Regions from separate parts of the Microbacterium testaceum StLB037 genome, predicted to be linked through region 1. Evidence: predicted binding sites of a transcription regulator. Region 1 holds the regulator's gene; the other holds the start of a gene.
What was found. The regulator HspR, encoded in region 1, represses chaperone genes until heat shock. The targets are predictions, from matches to a motif close to AAGTTGAGTCNNNNNGACTCAACTT.

Region 2: MTES_RS12595 (Hsp20/alpha crystallin family protein) is a predicted target of HspR. The motif match lies at 3,789-3,813, and genes of this name have one in related genera.

What each region holds. Positions count from the first base shown of each region.
Region 1 covers NC_015125.1:1,878,682-1,886,006, forward strand. Annotated here, with positions in the region: gene dnaK (molecular chaperone DnaK) at 1-1,448, shown strand, start outside; gene MTES_RS08615 (nucleotide exchange factor GrpE) at 1,458-2,081, shown strand; gene MTES_RS08620 (DnaJ C-terminal domain-containing protein) at 2,093-3,079, shown strand; gene MTES_RS08625 (heat shock protein transcriptional repressor HspR) at 3,159-3,596, shown strand; gene MTES_RS08630 (hypothetical protein) at 3,828-4,421, opposite strand; gene MTES_RS08635 (IclR family transcriptional regulator) at 4,483-5,148, shown strand; gene hutU (urocanate hydratase) at 5,145-6,800, shown strand; gene MTES_RS08645 (allantoate amidohydrolase) at 6,797-7,325, shown strand, end outside.
Region 2 covers NC_015125.1:2,764,270-2,771,594, reverse strand. Annotated here, with positions in the region: gene MTES_RS12615 (UbiA family prenyltransferase) at 1-697, opposite strand, end outside; gene MTES_RS12610 (SDR family NAD(P)-dependent oxidoreductase) at 968-1,858, shown strand; gene MTES_RS12605 (DUF2231 domain-containing protein) at 2,166-2,732, opposite strand; gene MTES_RS12600 (manganese catalase family protein) at 2,729-3,610, opposite strand; gene MTES_RS12595 (Hsp20/alpha crystallin family protein) at 3,866-4,321, shown strand; gene MTES_RS12590 (hypothetical protein) at 4,559-4,921, opposite strand; gene MTES_RS12585 (hypothetical protein) at 5,185-5,511, shown strand; gene MTES_RS12580 (NAD(P)/FAD-dependent oxidoreductase) at 5,577-6,767, shown strand; gene MTES_RS12575 (SRPBCC family protein) at 7,019-7,325, shown strand, end outside.

The sequences.
Region 1 (7,325 bases):
TGCGCATCATCAACGAGCCCACCGCTGCGGCCCTCGCGTACGGCCTCGACAAGGGCAAGGAAGACGAGCTCATCCTCGTGTTCGACCTCGGTGGCGGAACGTTCGACGTCTCGCTGCTCGAGGTGGGCAAGGACGACGACTTCTCGACCATCCAGGTGCGCGCCACCTCCGGTGACAACCGCCTCGGTGGTGACGACTGGGACCAGCGTCTCGTCGACTACCTCATCAAGCAGTTCAAGGACACCACCGGTGTCGACGTCTCGGGTGACAAGATCGCCCTCCAGCGTCTGAAGGAAGCGGCCGAGCAGGCCAAGAAGGAGCTGTCGAGCTCGACCTCGACGTCCATCAACCTTCCCTACCTGTCGCTGACCGACTCCGGCCCCGTGTCGCTGAGCGAGACGATCACGCGCGCCAAGTTCGAGGACCTCACCAAGGACCTCCTCGACCGCACCCGCAAGCCCTTCTCCGACGTCATCCGCGAGGCCGGCGTCAAGGTCGACGACATCGCCCACGTGGTGCTCGTCGGCGGCTCGACCCGCATGCCCGCGGTCGCCGAGCTCGTCAAGAAGGAGACCGGCAAGGACGCGAACAAGGGCGTGAACCCCGACGAGGTCGTGGCCGTGGGCGCAGCCCTGCAGGCCGGTGTCCTCAAGGGCGAGCGCAAGGACGTGCTGCTCATCGACGTCACCCCCCTGAGCCTCGGTATCGAGACCAAGGGCGGCATCATGACCAAGCTCATCGAGCGCAACACGGCCATCCCGACCAAGCGCAGCGAGACCTTCACCACCGCCGACGACAACCAGCCGTCGGTCGCGATCCAGGTCTTCCAGGGCGAGCGCGAGTTCACCCGCGACAACAAGCCCCTCGGCACCTTCGAGCTCACCGGTATCGCCCCGGCTCCCCGTGGCATCCCGCAGGTCGAGGTCACCTTCGACATCGACGCGAACGGCATCGTCCACGTGTCGGCGAAGGACAAGGGCACCGGCAAGGAGCAGTCGATGACCATCACGGGCGGCTCGTCGCTGCCCAAGGAGGACATCGAGCGCATGGTGCGCGAGGCCGAGGAGAACGCGGCCGAAGACAAGAAGCGCCGCGAGTCCGCCGAGACCCGCAACCAGGCCGAGACCCTGTCGTACTCGATCGAGAAGCTGATCAAGGAGAACGAGGACAAGCTCCCCGCCGAGGTCAAGGCCGAGGTGCAGGGCGACGTCGATGCGCTCAAGACGGCTCTCGCCGGTGACGACGACGACGCGGTCAAGACCGCGTTCGACAAGCTGAACGCCAGCCAGGGCAAGCTCGGCGAGGCCATCTACGCCTCGTCGCAGGCCGCGGGCGAGCCCGCCGACCCCAACGTGGGTCAGCCCGGCAACGGCGAGACGCCGAACCCCGAGGAAGACGTCATCGACGCCGAGGTCGTCGACGACGAGAACCCCGACGAGAAGAAGTAAGCAGAGACCATGGCACACAAGGACGACGAACAGCCCACGGGCTCGGGCGCCGGTCCTGACGAGACGGGGCCGGAGGAGAACACCTCCGGCCCCGCGCCGTCGGGTGACCAGCCTGAGACGGACGCCGGCCAGGACCCGGATGCCGAGGGCCTGACCATCGACGACATCCTCGGCGCCGAGCAGACGCCCGAGGCCGCCGCAGAGGGCGCTTCCTCCGACAAGGAAGCGTCGCTGCTGATCGACCTCAAGCGGCTGCAGGCCGAGTACGCCAACTACCGCAGGCGGACCGAGGAGCAGCGCGAGCGCGAGATCGAGCGCGCCAAGGGCGAGGCCGTGAAGGGCCTCCTGCCCGTCATGGACGACCTCGACCGGGCCGCCAAGCACGGTGACCTCGTCGAGGGAAGCCCCCTCGCGGCCATCGGCGAGAAAGTGCGCGCCGTGGCCGAGCGCCTCGGCGTGGTGTCGTACGGCGCCGTCGGCGACGTGTTCGACCCGCAGCAGCACGAGGCGATCTTCCAGGCCCCGACTCCGGGCGTGACCGAGACGACGATCCTCGAGGTCGTCGAGGTCGGCTACCGCCTCGGCTCGGTCGAACTGCGACCGGCGAAGGTCGTCGTCGCCGTGCCGGCCTAAGAGGAGGACACATGGCGAGTCAGGACTGGTTCGACAAGGACTTCTACAAGGTCCTCGGTGTCGACAAGAGCGTCAGCGCGGCTGATCTGAAGAAGACCTACCGCAAGCTCGCGCGCCAGTATCACCCCGACTCGAACCCGGGCGACGCGAAGGCGGAAGCCAAGTTCAAGGAGATCAGCGAGGCCTACTCGGTGCTCAACGATCCCGAGCAGCGCGAGGAGTACGACCAGATCCGGGCCATGGGCTCGGGGGCGCGCTTCTCGGCTCCGGGGGCGAGCGGCGGGGGCTTCGACGACGTCTTCAGCCGATTCGGTCAGCAGCGCGGGGGATCGACGAGCGGTCCCGCCGGCTTCGAGGACTTCTTCTCGATGTTCGACCAGGGCGGAGGGGGCTTCGGCTCCGGACGCTTCGGCCAGACGACGGGCGGATACCGCGGGTACGGCGGTCCGCAGCGCGGATCGGACGTCACGGCGCGTACGACGATCGACTTCGTCACCGCGGCCAAGGGCGAGACCATCACCCTGCAGGGCGAGGACAACAAGCCCTTCAAGGTGAAGATCCCCGCCGGCGTCTCGGACGGGCAGAAGATCCGTCTTCGCGGTCGAGGTCGTCCCTCGCCCGACGGCGGCGAGAGCGGCGACATCGTCGTGACGGTCGCGGTGCGTCCGCACCCGGTCTTCACGCGTGACGGCCTCAACCTGCGGCTGACGGTCCCCGTGACCTTCACCGAGGCGGCGCTCGGCGCGACGATCGAAGTCCCCACCCTCGGCGGCGACCCGGTGCGGCTGCGTGTCGCCCCGGGCACCCCGTCCGGGCGCGTGCTGCGCGTCAAGGGGCGTGGCATCCAGACCTCCAAGGGCACCGGCGACCTGCTCGCCGAAGTCCAGGTCGCGGTCCCCACGCACCTCGACGACGCCGCCCGCGAGGCCCTCGAGCGGTTCCACGAGCTCGAGCCGAAAGAGAATCCCCGCGCCGACCTGATGGCCAAGGCGCGATAACACCACGACGCCGGGGCTCGGCATCCGGGATCCACGGATGCCGGGACCCCGGCGAACGGCACGAGCGAGAGGAGAAGACGTGGCCGACCGAGAGATCGATGAGGATTCCCCCCTCTTCGCCATCGCCGTCGCCGCCGAGCTGTCGAACATGCACCCGCAGACCCTGCGGCAGTACGACCGGCTCGGTCTCGTCGTTCCCGCGCGGACCCAGGGTGGTTCGCGGCGGTACTCGAGTCGGCACGTGCAGCAGCTGCGCGAGGTCGCCCGCCTGTCGAGCGAGGGCATGAGCCTGCCGGCGATCGCGCGGCTGTTGACTCTCGAGCGCCAGGTGCACGACCTGTCGCGTCGGGTGAACGAGCTCGAACGGCAGCTGGTGGCCGAGCGCGAGTCGCGTCCCGGGGCGCGCGTGTTCGCCGCGGGGGCGACCGGCTCGGTCGTGACCCTGCGTCACGGAGCGCGCGTGCGCCGCGCGACCGACATCGTGTTGTGGCGTCCGCGCGATCCGCACGGCGACTGACGCCGCTCCCGTGTGACGCGAGCGCCGCCCCGCGCGCCGCGAGCCCCCTGAGTGCGAGGCAAGGTCCCTGAGTGCGAGGCAAGGTCCCTGAGCTTGTCGAAGGGACCGGGATGCCGCGGTCGCCCGGTGGCTTCGACGAGCTCAGCCACCTCGACGAGCTCAGCCACCTCGACGAGCTCAGCCACCTCGACGAGCTCAGCCACCTCGACGAGCTCAGCCACCTCGGCGGGGTCAGGCCGGATCGAGCCTCAGCACGGTCGGTGACTCGCCGAGCTTCAGGTCGTCGACGATGCGCACCGTCCGGGCGATGTCGTCCACCGCGCCGATGATCGTGCCGAAGCGCTCGCGGTCGGAGCAGACCGCGGTGACCGTCACGAAGTGCGAGCCGGTGTCCCACGTGTAGGTGGCGAACGGCGGCGTCTTCGGGTCGGTCGGCAGTGGCATGGCGAGCTTCTCGCCGACGCCGAGGTAGGGGTTCCGGAACGACTCGGTGTCGTCGTACTCCATCGGCATCATCGCCCGTGCGGTGCGCAGCTGCGGTGTGGCCTCCTGCAGCTGCGCCATCACGACGAGCAGTTCCGGATCGCTCTTCCACACCCACACCAGCACGCGCCCGGCCGCGCGGCGCATCAGCAGCGGAGCGGCCTGGCTGAGGATCCACGCGAAAGCCCCGCCGCCGGGACGGGGCGTCGAGCCCGCGGCGGTGTTCGCCTGGTTGAGGAGCATGCCGATGGCGGCCTTGCGGTGGCGGCGGCCACGGAATCCGAGGGAGCCCGTCACGGGCACCCAGCGGTCGGCGGGAGCGTCGGCCTGCAGTCGGGACATGGGTCCAGCCTAAAGGCCGCCCCTCTTGTCATCCAGTGGGATATGCGTTTCACTGAACGACATGACCGAGGCTTCCACGCGCACCGTCGACCGGGCTCTGTCGCTCCTCGCGACCGTGTGCGACCGGGGTCCGTTGACGCTGGCGGACGCCGCGCGCGCGGCCGACCTCTCGGCGAGCACCGCTCTGCGGCTGTTGCGCACGCTCGAGGCCCAGGAGTTCGTGCGCCGCGGGGACGACGGCCGCTACGTCGCGGGCGTGCGGCTGGTGCAGCTCGGCGCGCGCGCTCTCTCGAACGATTCGCTCGTCTCGCTCGCGGAGCCCGCTCTCTCTCGGATCGTCGACCGCACGGGGGAGTCGAGCTACCTGGCCGTCCGCGGTGCGGGCGAGACGGCCGTCTACATCGCCATCGTCGAGGGCACCCACTCCATCCGCCACGCGAGCTGGGTGGGGCGAACGATCCCCCTGAACGGATCGGCGGCCGGTGCGGTGTTGACCGGGCGCACCGGCCCCGACGGCTACGTCGTCGTCACCCAGGGCGTCGAGGCCGACGTGACCGCGATCGCGGCGCCGATCCTCGTGGGCGGGCGGGCCGTGGCATCCCTCTCCGTCGTCGTCCCCAGCTACCGCACCACCGAAACCCGAACCGCCGAGATCGGACGCGTGCTCCTCGCCGAGAGCCGTTCGATCGGGGCGGTGTCCGACGTCGAAGGAGACAGAACGACATGACCGGAACGCGAGAGATCCGCGCCCCACGAGGGACGACGCTCACCGCCAAGAGCTGGCAGACCGAGGCCCCGCTGCGGATGCTCATGAACAACCTCGACCCCGAGGTCGCCGAACGGCCCGAAGACCTCATCGTCTACGGCGGTACGGGCAAGGCCGCCCGCAACTGGGCGAGCTACGACGCGATCGTCGCGACGCTCGCCGACCTCGACGACGACGAGACGCTGCTCGTGCAGTCCGGCAAGCCCGTGGGGGTGTTCCGCACGAACGTGTGGGCACCGCGCGTGCTTCTGGCCAACTCGAACCTCGTGGGTGACTGGGCCACCTGGCCCGAGTTCCGCCGCCTCGAGGCGGAGGGCCTCATGATGTACGGCCAGATGACGGCCGGCTCGTGGATCTACATCGGCACGCAGGGCATCCTGCAGGGCACGTACGAGACGTTCGGGGCGGTGGCGCGCAAGCGCTTCGGCGGCACCCTCGCCGGGACCCTCACCGTCACCGGCGGCTGCGGCGGCATGGGCGGCGCCCAGCCCCTGTCGGTCACGCTCAACGGCGGCGTCGTGCTCATCGTCGACGTCGATGAGACGCGGCTCCGGCGCCGCCAGGGCAAGCGCTACCTCGATGAGGTCGCCACCGACCTCGACGACGCGCTCGAGCGCGTGCTGGCCGCGAAGGCCGAGGGCCGTGCCCTCTCGGTCGGTCTCGTCGGCAACAGCTCCGAGGTGCTGCCCGAGCTGCTCCGCCGCGACGTGCCGGTCGACATCGTCACCGACCAGACCTCCGCCCACGACCCGCTCGCCTACCTTCCCGCGGGCATCGCCTTCGAGGACTGGCGCACCGAGTCGGCCCGCGACCCCGAGGGCTTCACCGCCCGTGCGCGCGAGTCCATGGCCCGCCACGTCGAGGCGATGGTGGAGTTCCAGAAGCGCGGCGCCGAGGTGTTCGACTACGGCAACTCGATCCGCGACGAGGCTCGGCAGGGCGGATACGCCGACGCCTTCGCGTTCCCCGGCTTCGTGCCGGCGTACATCCGCCCGCTGTTCTGCGAGGGCCTCGGCCCGTTCCGCTGGGTGGCGCTGTCGGGCGACCCCGCCGACATCGCCGTGACCGACCACGCGATCCTCGAGCTCTTCCCCGAGAACGAGGGGCTCAAGCGCTGGATCACCGCCGCGCAGGAGCACGTGGAGTTCGAGGGCCTTCCCGCCCGCATCTGCTGGCTCGGCTACGGCGACCGCGCCAAGGCGGCGGTCCGCTTCAACGAACTCGTCGCCGAGGGCAGGATCTCGGCCCCGATCGTGATCGGCCGCGACCACCTCGACTCCGGCTCGGTGGCCTCGCCCTACCGCGAAACGGAGGCCATGGCGGATGGATCGGATGCCATCGCCGATTGGCCCATCCTCAACGCGCTCCTCAACACCGCCTCCGGCGCCACCTGGGTGTCGCTCCACCACGGCGGCGGGGTGGGCATCGGCCGCTCGATCCACGCGGGCCAGGTCTCGGTCGCCGACGGCACGCCGCTCGCGGCCGAGAAGCTCCAGCGCCTCCTCACGAACGACCCCGGTATGGGCGTCATCCGTCACGTGGATGCCGGATACGACCGCGCGATCGAGGTCGCCCGCGAGCGCGGGGTGCGCGTGCCGATGCTCGACTCATGACGCCCGTCACCACCCTCCTCGACGCCATCTCGGGCATCGGCCGCGAGCCGCGCAGCGGCGGCTACGCCCGCCCGGTCTTCTCGACCGCCGAACGCGACCTGCGCGCGTGGTTCGTCGCCGAGGCCGAGGCGCGCGGGCTCGACGTCGAGGTCGACCGCAACGGCATCCTGTGGGCCTGGTGGGGGATGCCGGGACCCGGCGCCGTCGTCACCGGAAGCCACCTCGACTCGGTGCCCGGTGGCGGGGCGTTCGACGGGCCGCTGGGCGTCGCGGCTGCGCTCGCCGCGGTCGACGTCCTGCGCTCGCGGGGGATCGCTCCCGCAAAGCCCTTCGCGATCGCGGTGTTCCCCGAGGAGGAGGGCTCGCGCTTCGGTGTCGCGTGCCTCGGTTCGCGGCTGCTGACCGGGGCGTTGTCTCCGGATGCCGCGCGCCGCCTCACCGACCGCGACGGCGACACGCTCGCCGACGTCTTCGCCGCGGGCGGCATCGACCCGGCCCGGATCGGACCCGACGCCGAAACGCTCG
Region 2 (7,325 bases), 890 kb from region 1:
AGACGATGCCGAGCACGGTGGCATCCGTTCCGAGGAGCACGGCGACCGCGCCCGCGCCGATCCCGCACGCGGCGAGCACGACCGAGGCCCGTGCCCCGAGACGGTGCGGGAGGCCGCGCACCCCGGTGAGCCGGTCGTCGTCGAGGTCGCGCACGACGTTGGTCAGGTGGACGGCGGCCCCCAACGCCGCGCCGGCGACCGAGGCCCAGGGCGCGGCGAGCGCGGGAGGGACGAGGGACAGCGTCGCGAACGACGGGAACAGCCCGAAGCTCAGCACGAACGGTGCGATCGAGAACGGCGTCGACTTCAGACCCGCGTTGTACGCCCACGCCGAGGCGAGCGCGATCGCGTGAGCGGCGACGAGGCCCGGACCGAGCGGCACCGAAAGCACGACGGCGAGGATCGCGGATGCCACGGCCACCGCGAGTGCGCGCTCCGGGGTGATCGCGCCCCCGGCGATGGGCTTGTCGGTCCGGCCGACCGCCGCGTCGCGCGCGCCGTCGATCGCGTCGTTGGAGAGGCCGACCGATACCTGCCCGGCGAACACCGCGACCACGAGCAGAACGAGACGCGCCGGCTCGACGCCGGCCGCGAGGCCGAGGGCGAGCGAGAGGACGGTGACCACGAGCGTGGGACCGGGGTGGGTGGCGCCCCACAGGGCTCGCACGAGGTGCGGCTTCGCCGCGGCATCCGTCACCCGACGACGCTATCGCGCGCGGAGGAGCGACGGGCGCGGCGTCGGGGCGGCGCTCGCGCGCCATCCCGCGGAACCCGCGCTCCACGGGCGGGCCGTCCGGCGGAGTCCGCGCGCGTCACGCCGGTTTCACGGCGTCGGCAGCGGCGGGTCGTCGACGATCTCCGCGTGACGGCGTGCGTCGCGGTCGCCGCCGGTCCCCGTCAACCCCCGCGGCTCGGGGCGGGCGCGCCGCCTACGGTCGTGCGCACCCGCCCCGAGAAGAGGAGTCGCATGGAACACGTCGTCGTCATCACCGGGGGCTCCCGAGGGATCGGACGCGCAGCGGCACTCCGCTTCGCCCGTCGACGCGCTCGCCTCGTGCTCGTCGCGCGCGACACGGTGGCCCTGTCATCAGCCGCCGAGGAGTGCCGCCGGCGCGGCGCGGAGGTCTTGACGCTCCCGATGGACCTCGCGACCGCTGACGGCCCGCAACGAGCAGTGGATGCCACCATCGAACGCTTCGGGCGGATCGACGTCTGGGTCGCCTCGGCCTCGGTCTTCTCGTACGGCTCGGTCGAAGACACCCCCGACGAGGTGCGCGATCGAGTGATGGAGACGAACCTCCTCGGGCACATGCGCGCGGCGCGCGCCGTCCTCCCCCACTTCCGCGCGGCGGGGCTCGGGACGATCGTCTTCGTCGGATCGCTGTACTCGCAGGTCGCGGGACCGTACGTCTCGTCCTACGTCGCCGCGAAGCACGGTCTGCTCGGCTTCTCGCGGTCTCTCCGGCAGGAGATGCTCGCGCACCGTGGCATCCGGATCAAGATGGTGCTGCCGGCGAGCGTCGACACGCCGATCTACCAGCGCGCGGCGAACTACACAGGGCGGACCGCGTTCCCTCTCCCGCCGGTGGTGGCCGCTGACCGCGTGGCGCGGGCGATCGTGCGGGTGACGCGCGGTCCGCGCAACGAGGTGGGCGTCGGTGCCGCGCAGTTCGTCACCCGTCCGCTGCAGTTCCTCGCGCCTCGGGTGTACGACCTGTTCATCCGCGTGCTCCAGCGCGTCCTCGGGCTGCGTCGCCGCCCCGCAGCCCCGACGCCCGGTGCGGTGCTCGCCGCGAACCACGACACGGGCGCCGTCAGCGGGGGCTGGTCGCGCGTGCCCGTCCGACGCCCGCGCTGACCCGCGCGTCGCCGGTTGCCTGAGCGCGCCGGAGTGCTCGGACGGGGCGGAGGAGGCTGAGCCCGCCGAAGCCCCCCGGGCGGGCCGCCCGGGCCGGCCCCTTCGACAGGCTCAGGGACCTCCACAGGCTCGCGGACCTCACCCACACGCCCGCGACACCGGGCGGAGGAGGCTGAGCCCGTCGAAGCCCCCCGGGCGGGCCGCCCGGGCCGGCCCCTTCGACAGGCTCAGGGACCTCCACCGGCTCAGGGACCTCGACAGGCTCAGGGACCTCCACCGGCTCGGAGACCCGACGGGCCCGGGGGCGTCAGGCGGACTCGAATCCCTCGCGTTGCGTGTTCTCGTCGGCGACCCGAACACCCCAGCGGTAGGCGAGCTTGCCGCCGAGCCATCCCGAGACGCTGAGGCCGGCGGATGCCACGACACTCAGGCCGAACGCGACGACCGGCACCCGGCCGAGGTCGAGCATCCGGACCAGGAGGCCGAGCGAGAACAACACCATCGCGGTCACATTCAGCACGAGGTGCGCCACGGCCGTGCGCCGCGCGGGCGTCCCCCGGGGGATCCGCGACATGTCGAGCAAGCCGAGCACCGAGGCGCCGACGGCTCCCCCGAGTCCGATGGCGATGAGCCAGCGCGAGCCCGTCGCGAACGCCCGGGGGTCGTCGGAGGCGAGACCCAGCAGGTCGAACACGAGGCTCGACGACCACGCCCCGATGGGAATCGTGACCGCCACCGGATGGAACGGGTGCCCGTAGGGGCCTGCGACGATCGCGCGCGGGACCTTGGCCGCGCGCATGGCGGGGAAGCTCGCTCCGCTCCGCGGCGCCGAGACCGTCGAGGGTCCCGGCGTCGCGGCATCCGTCCCGCTCATTCCTTGTGCAGCGCGTCCTGCGCGCGGCCGGCCAGCTTCTCGACCGTGTTCGGCAGCTCGGTCGTGCCGTAGAAGCGCACGTCGGGCTTGGTGGGCGGGGGCATCGGAACGCCCGCGGGCGGCTCGGGAAGGTAGGTGAACTCCCCCTTGCCGTCGGGGGTCGGGCCCGAGGCCCAGGTTCCGTCGCCCGCCTGCGTGCCGTCGCTGAAGTTGATGTACTGGTACGCCACGTCGCGATCCTCCTTGTCCAAGGGGAAGTTGCTCGGCACGGGGAGCGACTCGTATCCCTCGGCCTGCAGCTCGGCGGCGGCCGCAGCCCACTGGTTCTGGTGCATGGTGTCGCGGGCCAGGAGGAACGCGAGAAGGTCCTTCACGCCGTGGTCGTCGGTCTGGTGGTAGAGCCGGGCGACCTGCACGCGCCCCTGCATCTCGGCGTTGGCGTTGGCGGTGAAGTCGGCGAGCAGGTTGCCGCTCGCGGTGATGAAGCTGCCCTGCCACGGGTTGCCGTTGGAGTCGACCGGGCGCGCGCCGGCGCCCGCGACGATGCCGTGCTGGATGTCGGTCCCCCCGATGACGGCGGCGACGGTCGGGTCGTCCTGGACGGCCTCCTCGGTGATGCCGAGCGGCGACTTCTCGAGCAGCTGCGCGATCATGATCGCGAGCATCTCGACGTGGCCCATCTCCTCGGCGCCGATCCCGAACACGAGGTCGCGGTATTTGCCGGGCATGTGCATGTTCCACGCTTGGAACTGGTACTGCATCGCGACCGAGATCTCGCCGTACTGCCCGCCGAGCACCTCCTGGAGCTTGCGCGCGTAGACGGCGTCGGGCTTGTCGGGGGTGGCGGAGTGCTGAAGCTCTTGCCTGTGGAAGTACATCGTCTCTCCTCACCGCACCGCTGGGGGGATCGTGGTCAGGTGACCGGGGCGGCGCGTGACAGACAGCGAACGTCGGGATCGCGGCATCCGGGATGGGGGTTGTCGGCGGGCACTTCGTGCGCCACAATCGCGCACCCGAGGCCTTGGCACTCTCCACCCGAGAGTGCTAATCTGGACGCAGTTGAGCGGACACGACTCAACTTCACAGAACCTTCCGGATGCCGATGTCCGGACCGATCGAAAAGGAGAATCGACATGGCCACTTACGACCCCTTCCGCGACCTCGACCGCCTCGCGTCGACCCTTCTCGACGCACGGCGCGGCGGCGGACCGCGACGGATGCCGATGGACCTCTACCGTGACGGCGACCACTACGTCCTCGCCGCCGACCTTCCGGGCGTCGACCCGGGTTCGGTCGACATCGACGTCGACGGTCAGCTGCTGACGATCCGCGCCGAGCGGACCCTCGCCTCGGGCGAGGGCGTGAAGTGGATCACCCGCGAGCGCGAGACGGCATCGTTTGTCCGCCAGCTCAACCTCGGGCAGGGCATCGACACCGACAACATCAGCGCGTCGTACCGCAACGGCGTGCTGAGCGTGACGATCCCCGTGAGCGAGAAGGCGAAGCCGCGACGCATCGCCGTCTCGACCGACGACCACGACGGCGTCATCGAGGCGCACGAGAGCACGCCGCAGCTCATCGAGCAGTGACCCGTGCCGAGGGGGCCGGTCCGTCGGGGCCGGCCCCCTCGTCGTGCGCTGTCACGGGTCGCGGTCCGCGCGTCCCGTCGATCGGGCGGCGCGCGAGGGCTCGACCGCGTGCGGGCGAAACTCCTGAGATTTCGGTACCGGGGCGGACGCCACGGGCGAAGCCGGGCGTTGCTGCCCGAAATCTCAGGAGTTCGGCCCGCCCCGCCCGGACAACCTGGGGCGGGACGGGCGAGAGACTCAGAGGTCCTCGGGAGCGAGGTCGCCCTGGCCTTCCTCGCCGAGTTCGACGATGCCGGGGTCTTCGCCCTGCGAGTCGGTTCCGGTGGACTCCGGGTGGATGTCCTCGAGGGGGATGTCACTGTCGTCCGCGGGGATCTCGGCGGGGTCAGCGCCGGTCGCCGTCGCCGGGTTGATGTCCTCGGGATCCACCCCCGCGTCGATGGCGGTCGTGGCGTCCCATTCCGCCTGCGCGGGGTCGAGTGCGGGGTCGGGCTCGATGGAGGTGTCTCCGTCGCGCAGCGGCTGCGCGGCCGCGAGACCGCCGTCCGGGTCGGTGACGGGGACGTCGGGGGTGGACGGGTCGATCGAGGCGTCGCTCATGGGGAATCCTTTCGTTGACGGCCCCCTCATCCCATCGCGGCTCCCGCACCCGGACCCGCCCCTTGACAGCCGCGCGACGACGCACCGGGCAGCGCGAGGACTACGGGGAAAACTACTGGGTCGTCCCCGCCGCACACCGCCCGGGTGCTGAGACTCGTACCCAAAGCGCCGCCCGGACGGGGCGCGCCGGGCCGCGCTGCCCCGCCGAGCGGCTTCGATAGCACGGACGCAGCAGCGGGCTCGAGGCCCGCGGGGAGGGATACGTGGGCAAGTTCATCTATGAGGGCGGGGTCCGCAACGAGTTCGAGGACCGGCTCCTCGCGCACCTGCAGGTCGTGGTCGGCAACAAGCTGCGCCGCGGCGAACCGTTCTACTTCGTCTGGAAGGACGACATCAGCACCGGCGGCGGTCGCACCTCGGTGTGGCTGCACCCCCGAGCGAACCTCGTGTTCAAGTTCAACGGCGGACGCCCGCCGGCGCTGAACCGCGCGTGGCTCGAAGCCCTGATGTCGACGGCGAACTCCCCCACCGGTCTGTACGTCGTGCCCGAGCCGGCCGAGGACAGCGTCGCCGCCACGACGTTCGCCTAGTCGGGCACCCCGCCACGGCTGTCAAGGCGCTGGCGCACACCGGGGGCATGCCGTTGCGTGAGGACATGACGAACCCCCGCATTGTCGTGATCGGCGGTGGCAACGCCGGGTTGTCGGTCGCCGGTCGCCTCCACCGCGCCGGCCTGGCCGACATCACGGTCATCGAGCCGCGGACGCTCCACGTCTTCGCTCCCCTGCAGTCGCACATCGCCGGCGGAGCCGCCCGAGCCTCGGAGGCCGCGCGCGCCCAGGCCGACGTCATCCCTCCGGGGGTGCGGTGGCTGCGCGACGAGGTCTTCACGGTGGATGCCGACACCCGTCGCGTCCATCTCGTCTCGGGTGGGCGCATCGACTACGACCAGCTCGTCATCTGCGCCGGGATGCGCATGGCGTGGGAGCAGGTCCCCGGCCTGCCCGAGGCGATGGACGCCGACTCGGGCATCTCGAACTACGACTACGCCCTCGCCGCGAAGGCCTCCACCGTCCTGCGCGATCTCCGGTCCGGAACCGTCGTCTTCACGCAGCCGCCCGAGCCCGCGTCGTGCGGCGCGGCCGCCCAGAAGCCGATGTATCTCGCGTGCGACTGGTGGCGCGCGATCGGGGTCCGCGACGACATCCGCGTGATGTTCGTGTGCCCCGACCCCGTGCCGTTCGGCATCCCGGCGATCGATCGCGAGCTGCAGCGCAAGCTCGACGAGTACGGCATCGAGGTGCGGTACAGCCGCGATCTCCGATCCGTGGATGCCGAGACCCGGACGCTCACGATCGGTCGCGGCGACGCGTCCGAAACCCTCGAGTACGACGTCCTGCACGCGGTTCCTCCGCAGCGCGCGCCCGAGTGGATCGCGGGCAGCGGGCTCGCGGCATCCGATGATCCGCACGGGTTCGTCGACGTGGATCCGGAGACGCTGCAGCACGTGCGGCATCCGGAGATCTGGGCGGTCGGCGACGCGGCGGCGGTGGCCACCCGGCGGTCCGGAGGAGCGATCCGCCAGCAGGCGAAGGCGCTCGTGAAGAACCTGCGCGCCACCCTGGCGGGACGAACGCCCCCGCAGAAGTACAACGGGTACAGCGTGGTGCCGTTCACCGTGTCGCGCGGCACCGTGGTGTTCGCGGAGTTCGACCGGTGGGGGCACCTGCAACCGACCGTGCCGTTCTGGCGCACGCTGTACCGGGAGCGGAGGCTGTCGTGGATCGCCGACCGGCGCGTGCTGCCGTGGGTGTACTGGCACCTGATCCTCCGCGGCCGCGCCTGACCCACCGCACCCCGCCAGGTCCCTGAGCCCATCGAAGGGACCGCACCCCAGCCACCCCGCCAGGTCCCTGAGCCCGCCGAAGGGACCGCACCGCCACCACGCGCCGGAGGCTTCGACAAGCTCAGCCACCTCCCCCGCGATGAGCACCCGCGCGTATAGGTCATGAACGCTGATCCCTCAACCCCGGGGGTGGGGCGACCGCGACGCGCGAAGACTGGGGGCACCCCGGAAACCACACGAAAGAGGACACCATGGCACAGGTCATCGAAACCATCGACGTGAACGTTCCCGTCCGCGTCGCGTACAACCAGTGGACGCAGTTCGAGGAGTTCCCGCACTTCATGAGCTTCGTGGAGTCCATCACGCAGAAGAACGACACCCTCACGCACTGGAAGGTGAAGATCGCCGGGGCCGAGCGCGAGTTCGACGCCGAGATCACCGAGCAGCACCCCGACGAGCGGGTCGCGTGGAACAGCATCGGCGGGGACGAGAACCACGCCGGTGTCGTGACCTTCCACCGTCTGTCGGACGACGAGACGCGCGTCACGGTCCAGATCG